Regions from separate parts of the Paenisporosarcina macmurdoensis genome, predicted to be linked through region 1. Evidence: riboswitches for the same ligand, from Rfam matches in the RefSeq annotation. Region 1 holds a riboswitch; each other region holds the start of a gene.
The links. A riboswitch is a leader RNA that binds a small molecule or an ion and turns the genes downstream of it on or off. The one in region 1 is predicted to bind S-adenosylmethionine.
Positions count from the first base shown of each region.

Region 2: another riboswitch for S-adenosylmethionine. It lies ahead of ACFPYN_RS16410 (O-acetylhomoserine aminocarboxypropyltransferase/cysteine synthase family protein); the one in region 1 lies ahead of ACFPYN_RS05215 (2,3-diketo-5-methylthiopentyl-1-phosphate enolase).
Region 3: another riboswitch for S-adenosylmethionine. It lies ahead of ACFPYN_RS08535 (methionine ABC transporter ATP-binding protein); the one in region 1 lies ahead of ACFPYN_RS05215 (2,3-diketo-5-methylthiopentyl-1-phosphate enolase).

Region 1 is NZ_JBHSRI010000004.1:44,816-48,975, reverse strand. It holds gene ACFPYN_RS05225 (methylthioribulose 1-phosphate dehydratase) at 1-411, opposite strand, end outside; gene ACFPYN_RS05220 (2-hydroxy-3-keto-5-methylthiopentenyl-1-phosphate phosphatase) at 408-1,067, opposite strand; gene ACFPYN_RS05215 (2,3-diketo-5-methylthiopentyl-1-phosphate enolase) at 1,064-2,266, opposite strand; SAM riboswitch class I at 2,338-2,443, opposite strand; gene ACFPYN_RS05210 (SDR family NAD(P)-dependent oxidoreductase) at 2,608-3,342, shown strand; gene ACFPYN_RS05205 (hypothetical protein) at 3,563-3,847, opposite strand; gene ACFPYN_RS05200 (DMT family transporter) at 3,901-4,160, opposite strand, start outside.
Region 2 is NZ_JBHSRI010000025.1:551,426-555,585, forward strand. It holds gene pepT (peptidase T) at 1-258, opposite strand, end outside; gene rpmG (50S ribosomal protein L33) at 414-563, shown strand; gene ACFPYN_RS16405 (glycerol-3-phosphate acyltransferase) at 1,451-2,098, opposite strand; SAM riboswitch class I at 2,239-2,355, shown strand; gene ACFPYN_RS16410 (O-acetylhomoserine aminocarboxypropyltransferase/cysteine synthase family protein) at 2,473-3,762, shown strand; gene metX (homoserine O-acetyltransferase MetX) at 3,780-4,160, shown strand, end outside.
Region 3 is NZ_JBHSRI010000009.1:184,173-188,332, reverse strand. It holds gene ACFPYN_RS08545 (MetQ/NlpA family ABC transporter substrate-binding protein) at 1-320, opposite strand, end outside; gene ACFPYN_RS08540 (methionine ABC transporter permease) at 376-1,044, opposite strand; gene ACFPYN_RS08535 (methionine ABC transporter ATP-binding protein) at 1,037-2,062, opposite strand; SAM riboswitch class I at 2,149-2,255, opposite strand; gene ACFPYN_RS08530 (thioredoxin family protein) at 2,313-2,621, opposite strand; gene ACFPYN_RS08525 (toprim domain-containing protein) at 2,635-2,976, opposite strand; gene gcvH (glycine cleavage system protein GcvH) at 3,057-3,437, opposite strand; gene ACFPYN_RS08515 (arsenate reductase family protein) at 3,512-3,871, opposite strand; gene ACFPYN_RS08510 (acyl-CoA dehydrogenase family protein) at 3,952-4,160, opposite strand, start outside.

The sequences.
Region 1 (4,160 bases):
GCTGACTTTGGCGTCTTGCTCCCATGAACCGAGAGCTTTGATAATTTCATTTCCCGTGAATTCAATATGCGTTTCGTTTTTGTACAGTTCTGTAATCACATTGTTATCAATGGTATGCACATGAAGAACGCAGCCTGCGTTGGTTTTATTATAAATTTTTGCGTGCAGCAATGTTTCCGCGGAAGGTTTCGACGTTGTGTCCTCTAACTTTTCTCCATTTGAATCGACTAATAGAAAGTCGTGATTCGTAAATTTACGTTTGTCTTTTCCAGAAGCTGTGACTAGAAAGGTAACGGGATCATTCGAGACTTTAATCGATAAATTACCACTTGTTCCAAAAAACCAATCGCGATCGGCTAATTCTTTTTTGATAGCTGCCAGATCGCTCCAACGCGAAAAGTACTTGCTCATGTGTGTACCTCCAATTGCTTTAAAATGTGAATGACATCGTAAAAAGTTTCAAATGACTCAAACGCAATGTCGAGTTCTACGCACTTTTCACTGAGGAAATCGCGTGCAATGACTTGGTCCGCCAGTTTGGCAGCTTGTAGATCGGTAATGGAATCGCCAATGACGATTTTATATGTGTTGTCTTCACTCAGTTTGCGTATGATAGACGGTTTACAGCAGCCACAACCATTTGAACAAAGTTCATCACATGTGTGTGGCCACTCGATGGAAATCATATCACCTGAGAAATCTGCGACATTGCAATAAATATGGTCTTCAGACATGTAATCTTTCAGCAATGGTTTGACGAAGAAATCAATGCCCCCTGATACGATAAAGAGTGGAATCTGTTGCGACTTCGTATACGCAACAAAGTCTTCAAAACCTTCGCGAATTTGTGCCTGGTCGAGGACAAATTGCGTGATTTCATCTTTTTGGTCCGTTGAAAGCAAGTTAAATAGTTGTGTAACACCTTGTTGAATGGATATTTGTTGGCCAAGAATTTGGTCTTTTATCGGCTCCCATTCAGGTGGTGCGAACTTTTTCATGATGGCCATGATATTGTCTTTAGTTGTGATGGTGCCATCAAAATCACAAAAAATAACTGGTTGGCTCATCGGACTTTGTCACCCCACAATTCAAGTGCTTGTTGAAGTTCTTCGTTTGTTTGTGCAGCGTCTGATAATGTTTTCTTTGAAAGTGTGGCATCGACCGCTTGTCTGAATGCCTTCCCACCTGCTGCAGAACCTGCTGGATGCCCGTGCACTCCGCCCCCTGCATTAATTACCGAGTCAATTCCAAAATCTTCGATAAGTTGCGGTACCATTCCCGGATGGATTCCCGCTGACGGTACAGGAAGTGTTGGTTTGACGTAATCCGGTTTCGTTAGTGATTCCACAATCTGTAGCGTTTCGCTTTTTTCAAGAGCCACACTTCCATATGGCGACGGGAATAAGGAGAAATCCGCGCCTGCAAAACGAAGTAATTTGCCTAGTGCGAGTTGGTTTGACAGCCCATACTGTGGAGATGGTGTGAATGCTCCTGAAACAGCCGGATGCGCCATGATTGGAACAGTGATTTCCCTATCTTCAGCTAAACTATGAAGCGTATCGAGTCCATATGCATAGACATTAAACAACAACATGTCTGCTCCGAGCTCTGTTGCACGCTTCGCTTTTTCTCTTAAGTCAAATGTTCGACCTGTTAAATTCACAGCGTAGCGTGTGCGATGTCCCGTTTCCGAGTAGACTTTTTCAAGTACTTCGCGACCTTTCGTAATCCGTTCTTCAAAAGGCGTTAAGTCGTTGTCGAACAAAATCTCATCGTCTTTCACAAAATCCACGCCACCTCTTGCTTGTTGTTCAAGTTGGTTTAGTAAAAAAGATAAATCTTTGCCAAGGATTCCTTTGAAAATACTCATCACAAATGGTCGATCTTGTACACCCGTCCACTTGCGAATGCCTTCAATCCCAAACTTAGGTCCTTTGAAGTGAGTAGCTAGCTCCGCACTAAACTCCAAATTAAGTAATTTGATCTCTCCATCAAGCGATAGTTTGCCAAAAGTCGTCGTTAAAATGGCAGGTAAATCGGGACTAAAATTTGCAGCAGGATAGGCAATTTGAATAATTCCTTTCGTGCGCTCCTCACCTAATGCTTGGACAGATACGACGCGCCCTTTATGTTTCTTTAATTGTTGTTGTTCGAGTTGAGGCAAGTCCGTCCAAGAACCAACTGTCAGCCCAAGTGCGATGCCTTCCGCTTTTTTCTCTAAATTTCTTACGTTATGAACTAAATAACTCGCGATTACTTCACTCAATGTCGTCACCTCTTTAATCCACATAAAAAAACCTCTTCACAAAAAAGAAGAGGTTAGTAAAAACTAACATCCTCTTATCTGTCAGCTACTGCTGCAAGAATTAGCACCGTGCCTACTCGCGTAAGTCGGTTGCCGGGTTTCATAGGGCTAGTTCCCTCCACCTGCTCTTGATAAGAAAAATGTAGATATGTATTTTTAAAAATATAAATCGAATTATTGCATCTATTCCCATTAATGTCAACCCTATTATTATAAAAATCTGAATTGAAGAAATTGACTGATAGTTACAAAGAGGAGTAGGATGAACTTGAATATAAATACAAATCCTGGAGGTTTTCTAGTTGAGATTACAAGATAAAGTAGCGATTGTCACTGGTGGCGCAAGTGGGATTGGCGAATTTACTGTGCGTGAAATGCTCAAGCAAGGCGCGAAAGTAGTCATCGCAGATTTTGATGATGCGGGTGGTCAAAAACTTGCGGACGAACTAGGTGAAGGCGTTTCATTCATCCATGTTGACGTTTCAAATGAGGAACAAGTTGAAGCAATGGTTAAGCACTCCGTGGATACGTTTGGCAAAGTGGATATTTTATTTAGCAACGCAGGTATCGGGTCAACTGGTTCTACTCATGAGTTGTCATTGGAAGACTGGAATAAAACGATTTCCGTTAACTTATCTGGCGTATTTTTATGTGCGAAATACGCATTAATAGAAATGGTCAAACAAGGTAGCGGGAGCATCGTCAACTGCGCATCCATCTTAGGTCATGTTGGCCAAGCAGCTACCGCTTCTTACACAGCAGCAAAAGGTGGCGTCGTAAACATGACACGCGCCCTTGCTGTGGAATATGCTTCTCAAGGTATTCGTGTAAACGCCGTGTGTCCTGGTTACATCAACACGCCATTGCTGGATCAATTAGATGATGCGACAAGGAAACACTTGGTATCACTACACCCACTTGGCCGCCTAGGTGAATCACAAGAAGTGGCAAACGCCGTTGTTTTCCTTGCCTCAGATGAAGCGAGTTTTGTCACAGGGGCGAACTTATTGGTAGATGGTGGGTATACTGCTCAGTAACCTTCTGTTGTTAAGTTGAAAAGATGATTCCTTTATAAAAAGAGACCTGGCTCGCCGAAAAAGCGAAGCAGGTCTCTTGTTTTAATTAGGAGAAAATTGGATAGTTGCGACAATAACGTGAAAAGTTACGACAATAATTCAAGAAGTTACGATGATAACGGTAAAAGTTGCGACGATAACTAATAAAGTTGCGACAATAGAAGCAAATCTGAGGTTACAGCTAAACTATAAGCCAGAATAAGATGATAATCCCGATCATCATTAGCCCCATAAGAAACGAGACTGTACGAAACGCTGGAATATAATGACTTTGAGAAAAAAACTTTTTACAAAGCCATAAAACAAATACAAAAAATATGTCGATAAACTCTATTGATCCAACGACACCGAAATCTTCAATCTCTCCATCTTCATCGTCTTTGTATGTTTTAAATGCGGAATAAAAGCAAGAAATGCCAACAAGTCCGAATAAAACAGTTGCGATAATGGAGATCCAAATCGACACATAACTTCCCCCTTAAGATCACGCATTACGTGTTCAATTCCTGCATCATACCATTACGAAATAAACTTCAATCCAACCGCTGCACTTAACACCATGGCAATAAACAACACGCGCAACCACGTTTTAGGCTCCCCGTATAATATCATGCCTAAAATCGCACCGCCAGAGGCACCAATACCTGTCCATACCGCATAAGCCGTTCCCATTGGAAGACTTTCCATCGCTAACGCAAGGAACAAGAAACTAGCGCCAAAGCTGACGAACAATCCTGTGATCGATTTCCAGTTGCGATTTTTATGCACTTGGTTGATCA
Region 2 (4,160 bases), on a different contig from region 1:
ATAATCCGTTGCTGTATCAACATGAGCTAAGAAGCCAATGGTTGGCATTTCATGATCTGTATTGGAAGGCAATGTGGCAAATAAGTAACCACTTTCATCAAGTGAAATTTCTTCCATACCGATAGATGCTAATTCTTTTTCAAGTTCATGCAGTAAATCCCATTGTCCAGGTGTTGATGGACATGTCGAACTGTTTGCATCAGATTGTGTGTCTATTTTCGCATAGCGAACAAGGCGTTCAATTAATATTTCTTGCATCCCATTCCACTCCCTTAATTTCAATAAATCTATTATTAGTTTATCATTATTGGAATCATCTAGGAATAAAGATAATTGCAATTGGCGGTAAAAGAAATAGTATGGTATATTATAAAACGTAATCATTACTATTTAATAAATTGGAGGATATCATTATGAGAGTAAATATCACGTTAGCTTGCACAGAGACAGGCGACAAAAACTATATTTCAACTAAAAATAAACGTAACAATCCAGAACGTATTGAGATGCAAAAGTATTCAAAACGATTAAAGAAAATGACATTGCACCGCGAAACTAAATAATAGGCTTTGTATTTACTGTTGTAAATTGTACATTTGCGTTAGGGGTTGTCCTAAAAGTCATAAAATATAAATATTGGTGTTCCATATTTATATTTAGTAGAAGTTGATTTTCGTTGCAGGCGGACGCTTTCCGCGGGCATGTCCTCAGCCTCCTCGACGAGCAAGCTCGTCTGCGGGGTCTTCCGCTCATGCTATTCCCGCTGGAAAGATATTGGACGAACTGTCATTCGTCCAATATCTTTGCGACGAGTAACCGCAGGAGCAGTCTTTTTTGCCGCCTTTCACTCCAATAAACCATAAGTTCATGTGCAAAACAGACAATTATAACTTTTTACAATGTTCTAAAGTAGGTGCAGAAAAAAGAATCAATTTTCTCCACTTATTTTATATTAGGGACTTATTAGGCAGCCCCAACAAGTTTGAAAACCACATACTTGTGGCTCTCGTTCTCTATGCTTTTTCTTCTTGAAGGTGCATAAATACTCTATTGTTTGTTTTTTATTTTGCCACAAGGGTTCAGTATATTATGATGATACTTATTAAATTTAATTTAACTTAACTCATGCCAATTTATCTTGAAAATAAAAGCAGCAAGAAGAGGCCAAAATAGTATCTTTGGCCGAACATCTATGTCAAGAAACCCTCTATTCTGTAGTAAACCAAACCCGAATAATTATGTGCTTACAGGTCACAAGCCCATCCCTTTTAGTCTCTAGATTTATTGTGCAGCAGGTTTAGCGTCCGAAGCGAACTGGAAACCTGTCATCCTTAATAACGGTCAAAGTTTCGTTTCTTGAATTTTATTACTCCACGCTCTTGCGTGGTTCTTCAATATCAACTGCATTCTTCAACTTAGCAAAGTAGTAAAAGCGATCTTCTCATAAATTTCATGAGGACATCGCTTTTTTCTTTTTCAAAACAGTAGAAACTTTAGGTTCAGTTCCAATCCTTATTCGCAAGATATTTTCTCTATGTTTCCAAATAGCTAAAGTGAAAAGAGTTAGTGAGATGATGGCTGGCCAAAGTCCTTCTGTAAACCAAAATACATACACTAAAAATGTTAAGTATAAAAAAAGAACGCCTAATGGTAAATAGTCAGTTAAGAGAGATAGTAAGATTAGCAATGCCAATCCGACACAACCCATTCTCCAATCGACAGCAAACATTATTCCAATAAGGGATGCCGTTCCTTTGCCGCCATCAAAATTCATCCACAAAGGAAAATTATGTCCGATGATGACAGCTGCTCCCATTAATAAAAGCAGAGTAGGGGTGTCATCAGTAAAGAGACTGTGCTTATGTAATATCCGGGCTAAAAATAGGACAGCGATGAGTCCTTTACCAATATCAAGTAGAGCTACTAAAGCCCCGAATTTCAAACCTAAGACAATCGTTGCATTAGACGCTCCAGAATTTTTTACTCCTTGCTCTTTTACCTTCACACCCGATACCCATTGTGCGATATAGGAGCCATGTAAACTGCCAATAAAATAGCCTGCTAGGATAATCAGTAGCGCAAGTAAAGCAAGATTCATAATCTCAACTCCTTATATCTGCTCAATCATTAAACGTTTGAATATAGTCTGAAGTTTCGAAAAAAATAAATAATTAATTCTTGACTTTTTCTTCCTGTGGAACATATACTGTTTCTCAAGATGGAAAATTGAATCAAATACTCTTATCAAGAGTGGCGGAGGGACTAGGCCCTACGATGCCCAGCAACCGGCAAGTGAAGAACTTGCAAAGGTGCTAATTCCTACAGATTTCTTCATGTGGATCTGAAAGATAAGAGGAGGTATACGCATTTGCGAGCCCCCTCTTCTTAAGTGAAGAAGGGGCTTTTTGTATTCCAAAACTCCTCTTTCTCCTCCACTCTTCCATCTAAACCACAAATCAGGAGGAAAAAACAATGACAAATCTTCAACCAGAAACGCTACTTTTACACGGGGGACAGCAGCCAGATCCAGTAACAGGTTCTCGAGCAGTACCCATTTACAAAACAACTTCTTTTGTGTTCAGAGATACTGAACATGCTCAAAATTTATTTGCTTTGCAAGAGGCAGGAAATATTTATTCTCGAATAGGCAATCCGACAGTGGATGTATTTGAACAACGAATTGCTTTACTTGAAGGGGGTACTGCCGCAGTAGCACTTTCGAGTGGGATGGCAGCCATTGCATTTTCTATTCTAAATGTTGCTGGAACAGGTGATGAAATCGTTGCGGCGAGTAATTTGTACGGTGGGACATATAATTTATTTGCAAACACACTCCCAAGGTATGGAATTACAGTGAAATTTGTTGACTCAACAAATCCTGAGAATTTCCGTGATGCCATTACTGAAAGAACCAAAGCAATATTTGGTGAAATTATTGGAAACCCAAGCCTTCATGTATTAGATGTTGAGGCAGTTTCTAGCATTGCACATGACAACGGAATACCTTTGATTATTGATAATACATTCGCGACTCCATACGGATGTAATCCTATTGAATTCGGTGCAGATGTAGTCGTCCATTCCGCCACAAAGTGGATTGGTGGACATGGCACATCTATCGGAGGAGTAGTAGTGGATGCAGGAACGTTTGACTGGAATAGCGAAAAGTTTCCAGGGTTTACGGAGCCAGATCCAAGTTATCATGGATTGCGATATGCAATTGACGTTCCTCAAGTCGCGTTCGCCATCAAACTTCGTGTTCAATTACTGCGTGACTTTGGTCCGTGTCTAAGCCCAGAGAACGCATTTGCTTTTTTGCAAGGTCTTGAAACATTGCATTTACGTGTCCCTAAACACAATGAAAATGCTGCAGCGGTGGCTGCATATCTAGAGAGTCATCCTGCAGTGGAGTGGGTTAATTTTAATGGATTTGAATCACATCCATCACATCAACTGGCTAATAAATACTTAAAGAATGGATACGGTTCAATTGTGAATTTTGGGATCAAAGGAGGTCGAGATGCTGGTCGGAAAATTATCGATAGCGTTCAAATTTGGTCTCATGTTGCTAATGTAGGTGATGCTAAGTCGCTTATTATTCATCCAGCTTCTACTACACATCAACAGTTAAGCGGAGAAGAATTAAGGAAATCAGGTGTCACTGAAGAATTGATTCGACTTTCAGTAGGATTAGAGTCGGTAGAGGACTTAGTAGCGGATTTAGAGCAAGCGATAGAAAAAGCAATCGTCGTACCGATTTAACTTGGAGGTGAGTTTTAGTGGTAATAGGAAGTGTAGGAATAGGAAACTTCCAAACAGAGTCAGGAGAACTGCTCGAACAAGTCGAACTTTCATATGAATCGTTTGGTCCATCAGATGCACCTGTAATTCTAATTTGCCATGCTTTAACTGGAAATCAATATGCAACCGGAACTCCGGAAAAACCCGGATGGTGGAGCGGGTTAATTGGAGCAGGGAAAATAATTGATACAAATGTATTTCAAGTAATTACGTGGAATGTTCTGGGTGGTTGTTCAGGTTCAACTGGTCCATCAACGATTAACCCCACAACCGGTGAATCATATCGCGCGTCCTTCCCAACTATTACAATTCGAGATATGGTCCATGCTGAAAAACAGGGATTACTCGCATTGGGAATT
Region 3 (4,160 bases), on a different contig from region 1:
TCGCCTGCATTGACAAAATCATAGCCATTATCTGCGATTTGTGATTCTAAATAAGGAATATGTTGAAAGTAGTTCGCATCCAAATCACCAGATTCTAAATCTTTATTCGGTAAAATATAGTCTTGATAAGTTTCGATTTCAAGGTTAATCCCTTGTTCTTCAAGCAATGGTTTCACTTTTTCTAGGATTTCAGCGTGTGGAGTGTTTGAAGCTCCCACTACTAATTCCTTGCTGTCTCCAGAAGATTCGCTATCTCCACCACATGCTGCTAGTGTGATTGCACTTACTGATAATAATATTCCTGCTACAAATTTCTTCATGATTGTCTCTCCCTTTTCCTGATATATGTGATCGAGTAGGACTCGAAGGCACCAATTATCGTTTATCTGCTTTTGATGTGAATGTATCGCCGATCCATTGGATCATAAAGACAATAATTAAGATCAGAATTGTCGATACGATCGTGACATCTTCACGACTACGTTGGAATCCATCTAAGAATGCCAAGTTTCCTAATCCGCCTGCTCCAATAATACCTGCCATTGCTGTATAGCCAACAAGGGCAACGGCTGTAACTGTAAGTCCTGAAAGTAATGCTGGAAGTGACTCAGGTAATAAAACTTTCCAAATAATTGTGGACGTCTTAGCACCCATTGAGCGAGCTGCTTCGATTACCCCTTTATCAATTTCACGTAAAGCAATTAACACCATACGTGCATAAAAAGGTGCAGCACCAATGATAAGTGCTGGTAATGCTGCATTTGCACCACGAATGGTATCAAGTAAAAACTTAGTAAACGGGATTAACAAAATGATTAAGATGATAAACGGGATGGATCTGAAGATGTTAACAAATGCACCAGTTAACCAATACACTATTTTATTTGCCCATAATTGATGTGGGCTAGTCAGGAATAGCAAAATACCTAGTGCAAGTCCAATGACAAATGTGAAACCAGTGGCCATTGCAGACATATATAGTGTTTCCAGTGAAGCTTCCCACATTTTTTCCCAATCAACATTAGGTAGAAGGTTTTCAATCATGTGAGATCACCTCCGTATGAACATCTTGTCCGTGTAAATAATCTATTGCTTCATCAATCGCTAAGGTAGCTCCATCAATTTGCAGATACAATGTTCCGTATGCGCCATTTTGAGTTTGGGTAATATTTCCTTGCACGATATTCACTTCAACTTGGTATTTTTTAATTAACCTCGAAAGGATAGGTTGTTCTGTTCGATCCCCAACAAACACGAGTTTCACGAGCTTGCCTGAAGGATATTGCTCAATAAGATGAGCGATTGTTTGACTAGCTTCTTCTGGACCATTAACTTGTTCTACAAAGCGTTTTGTAATGTCCTGTTGAGGTGTTTGGAAGATTTCGAGTACTGAACCCATCTCAACTACTTTCCCCGCTTCCATAACAGCAACGCGATGACAGATTTTACGAATAACATGCATTTCATGTGTTATGAGTGCAATCGTTAACCCTAAGCGTTTGTTAATATCCACGAGCAACTCTAGTATTTGATCCGTTGTTTCTGGGTCGAGCGCTGATGTAGCTTCGTCACAAAGTAATACTTCGGGGTTATTTGCAAGCGCACGCGCAATTCCAACACGTTGTTTTTGCCCACCTGATAATTGAGAGGGATACGCTTTCTCTTTCCCAGTTAATCCAACTAGTTCGATTAACTCTTTTACTCGTTCCTTGCGTTTCGTTTTGCTTATTCCTGCAATTTCAAGCGGGAATGAAATATTGTCTTCAACTGTTCGAGACCACAGTAAGTTAAAGTGTTGAAAAATCATGCTAACTTTTTGTCTAGCACTTCGAAGCGCTTGGCCCGAGCTTGATGATATTTCTTGACCGTTAACTGTGACACTTCCGGAAGTTGGTTTTTCTAGTCCGTTTAACAATCGGATTAATGTGCTTTTACCAGCACCACTATAGCCAATAATGCCGAAAATCTCGCCTTGTTCAACTGTCAATGTAACGTCATCTACTGCAATAAGTTGACCATTACTTGTTTTGAATGTTTTTGATAAGTTTTGTAATTGAATCATTCCTCTAGTTCACCTCTGAATTTAAAAAGTCCCTTCCGCAGAAAAGCAGAAGGGACTAATTGCATAGTAATATACGTTAGACCGTTCTCTCATCTTTCAAAGCAAAGTACTTTGAGTGATTTGGCACCATTTCACAAATTGTGTCGGTTGCCGGGCTTCATAGGGCACTTCCCTCAGCCTCTCTTTATAAGAGTTTACGATATTAAGTTTTTGGTTACGAGTGATAATGTAACACGTTCAAAAGTGAACGTCAAATATTTTTTCTCAAACGATCGTATAGATAAGGAACAGATTGGAACGCGTATATTTTTTCGCGGACTTGACCATTCTCAGCAATTAATAAACAAGGTACACTTTCAATTTGCTGGTCTACTGCTATATTTTCTACATAATTCAAATTAGCTTGGCCAATTTTCACACTTGGTAATAGTTCTTCTACCACTTCCATCATTTTAGATGCTACTTGGCAAGTTCCACACATAGGCGCGTATAAATAATAGGCTGCAATATTGGCGCTTTGAGAATTAGATTCCCACTCAGCAGTTGTCCATTCTTTCATCGTCTTCATCCTTTTATGCTATAAATTCCGATTTCACATCAATATTCGCTCCGAGTAAAATGGTCGCTAAGACTTTCATAGGGGTTGTCGCGACTTCACGGTATGTTACATCCGTATATAAATGAAGCGCTTCAGGAAATTCACGTTTAATGAGCGCACGTAATTTCTCCCCTGATTCATCAGCATCTACAAATATATACATTTCCCCTTGCTCGTAAGGAACCAGTAACTCTTCTAAACGCGAGACACTGACTGTTCCGTTCGTGCAAATAATTTCAATAGGCTCTGCGAGAAGTTGTAGTATTCGTTGTTTATCTGAACGACCTTCAACAACTATGACTTTATCTGAAAGCATGGAATCCCTCCAAACTAGACTCATTTATGCGCTAGATATGCAAAAAACGCCGAACAAATGTCGGCGTTTCACAAACAATTTTACTCTTGAGTCATTTTTTCGTATTGCTCAGCCGTCATCAATGAGTCAATTTCAGTAACATCCGTTGGTTCGATAACGACCATCCATGCATTTTCGTATGGAGATTCATTAACAAATTCAGGGCTGTCTTCTAAGCCACTGTTTACTTCAACCACTTTACCACTGATCGGTGCATAAAGTTCAGAAACAGTTTTAACAGATTCAACACTGCCAAAAGGCTCGTTTGTTTTAATATCGTCTCCTACTTGAGGAAGTTCAACGAATACAATATCACCAAGCTCAGATTGAGCGAAGTGAGTAATACCAATGCGTGCTTTGCCATCTTCAACTTTAACCCATTCGTGTTCTTCAGAGTAGCGTAAATCTTTTGGTGTGCTCATTAATACCCCTCCAAATATGTAATATAATCATCTTCAGTTTGACATAATCTTTCCCTAAAAACAAGAACAGTTAATTAGCGTTTCCAATTCTCAATAAAATCCGATTCTTTAAAGCCGACCGTTACTTTCAAGCCATCTGTAACAAGGGGTCTTTTAATTAACATTCCGTCTGAAGACAGCAATTTAAATTGCTCATCGTCTGACATGGTTGGTAGTTTATCTTTCAAGCCAAGCTCACGGTATTTCATGCCACTCGTATTGTAAAATTTCTTAAGGGGCAGACCACTTGTCTCTACAATTTTTTTCAATTCTTCGATTGTAGGCGGTGTTTCTACGATATGTACATCATGATACGATAACCCTTCAGCATCTAACCATGCTTTTGCTTTTCTACATGTACCACATTTAGGATATCCATAATACGTTATTGCCATTCTTCTTCATCCTCCTCAGTTAAATCTATTTTATCAAAAAAAAATCCAAACGCCTCTTGAGAAGCGTTCGGATTTCCTAATTAAACGATATATTTTTCAGCATCGATTATTTTTACAGACGCTTCACGTTTTTTAGCAATCACGTTGTAAGGCGTTGAACGTGTTAATTTACGAAGTGCAGAAAGCATCATACGTAAGTTGTCACCTTCAACCGCAGCAATCAATGTTTCTTTCGCATCTTTTTCTATACTTGCAAATGCTTCTTGACAGAAGATTTGTGTATATAAAA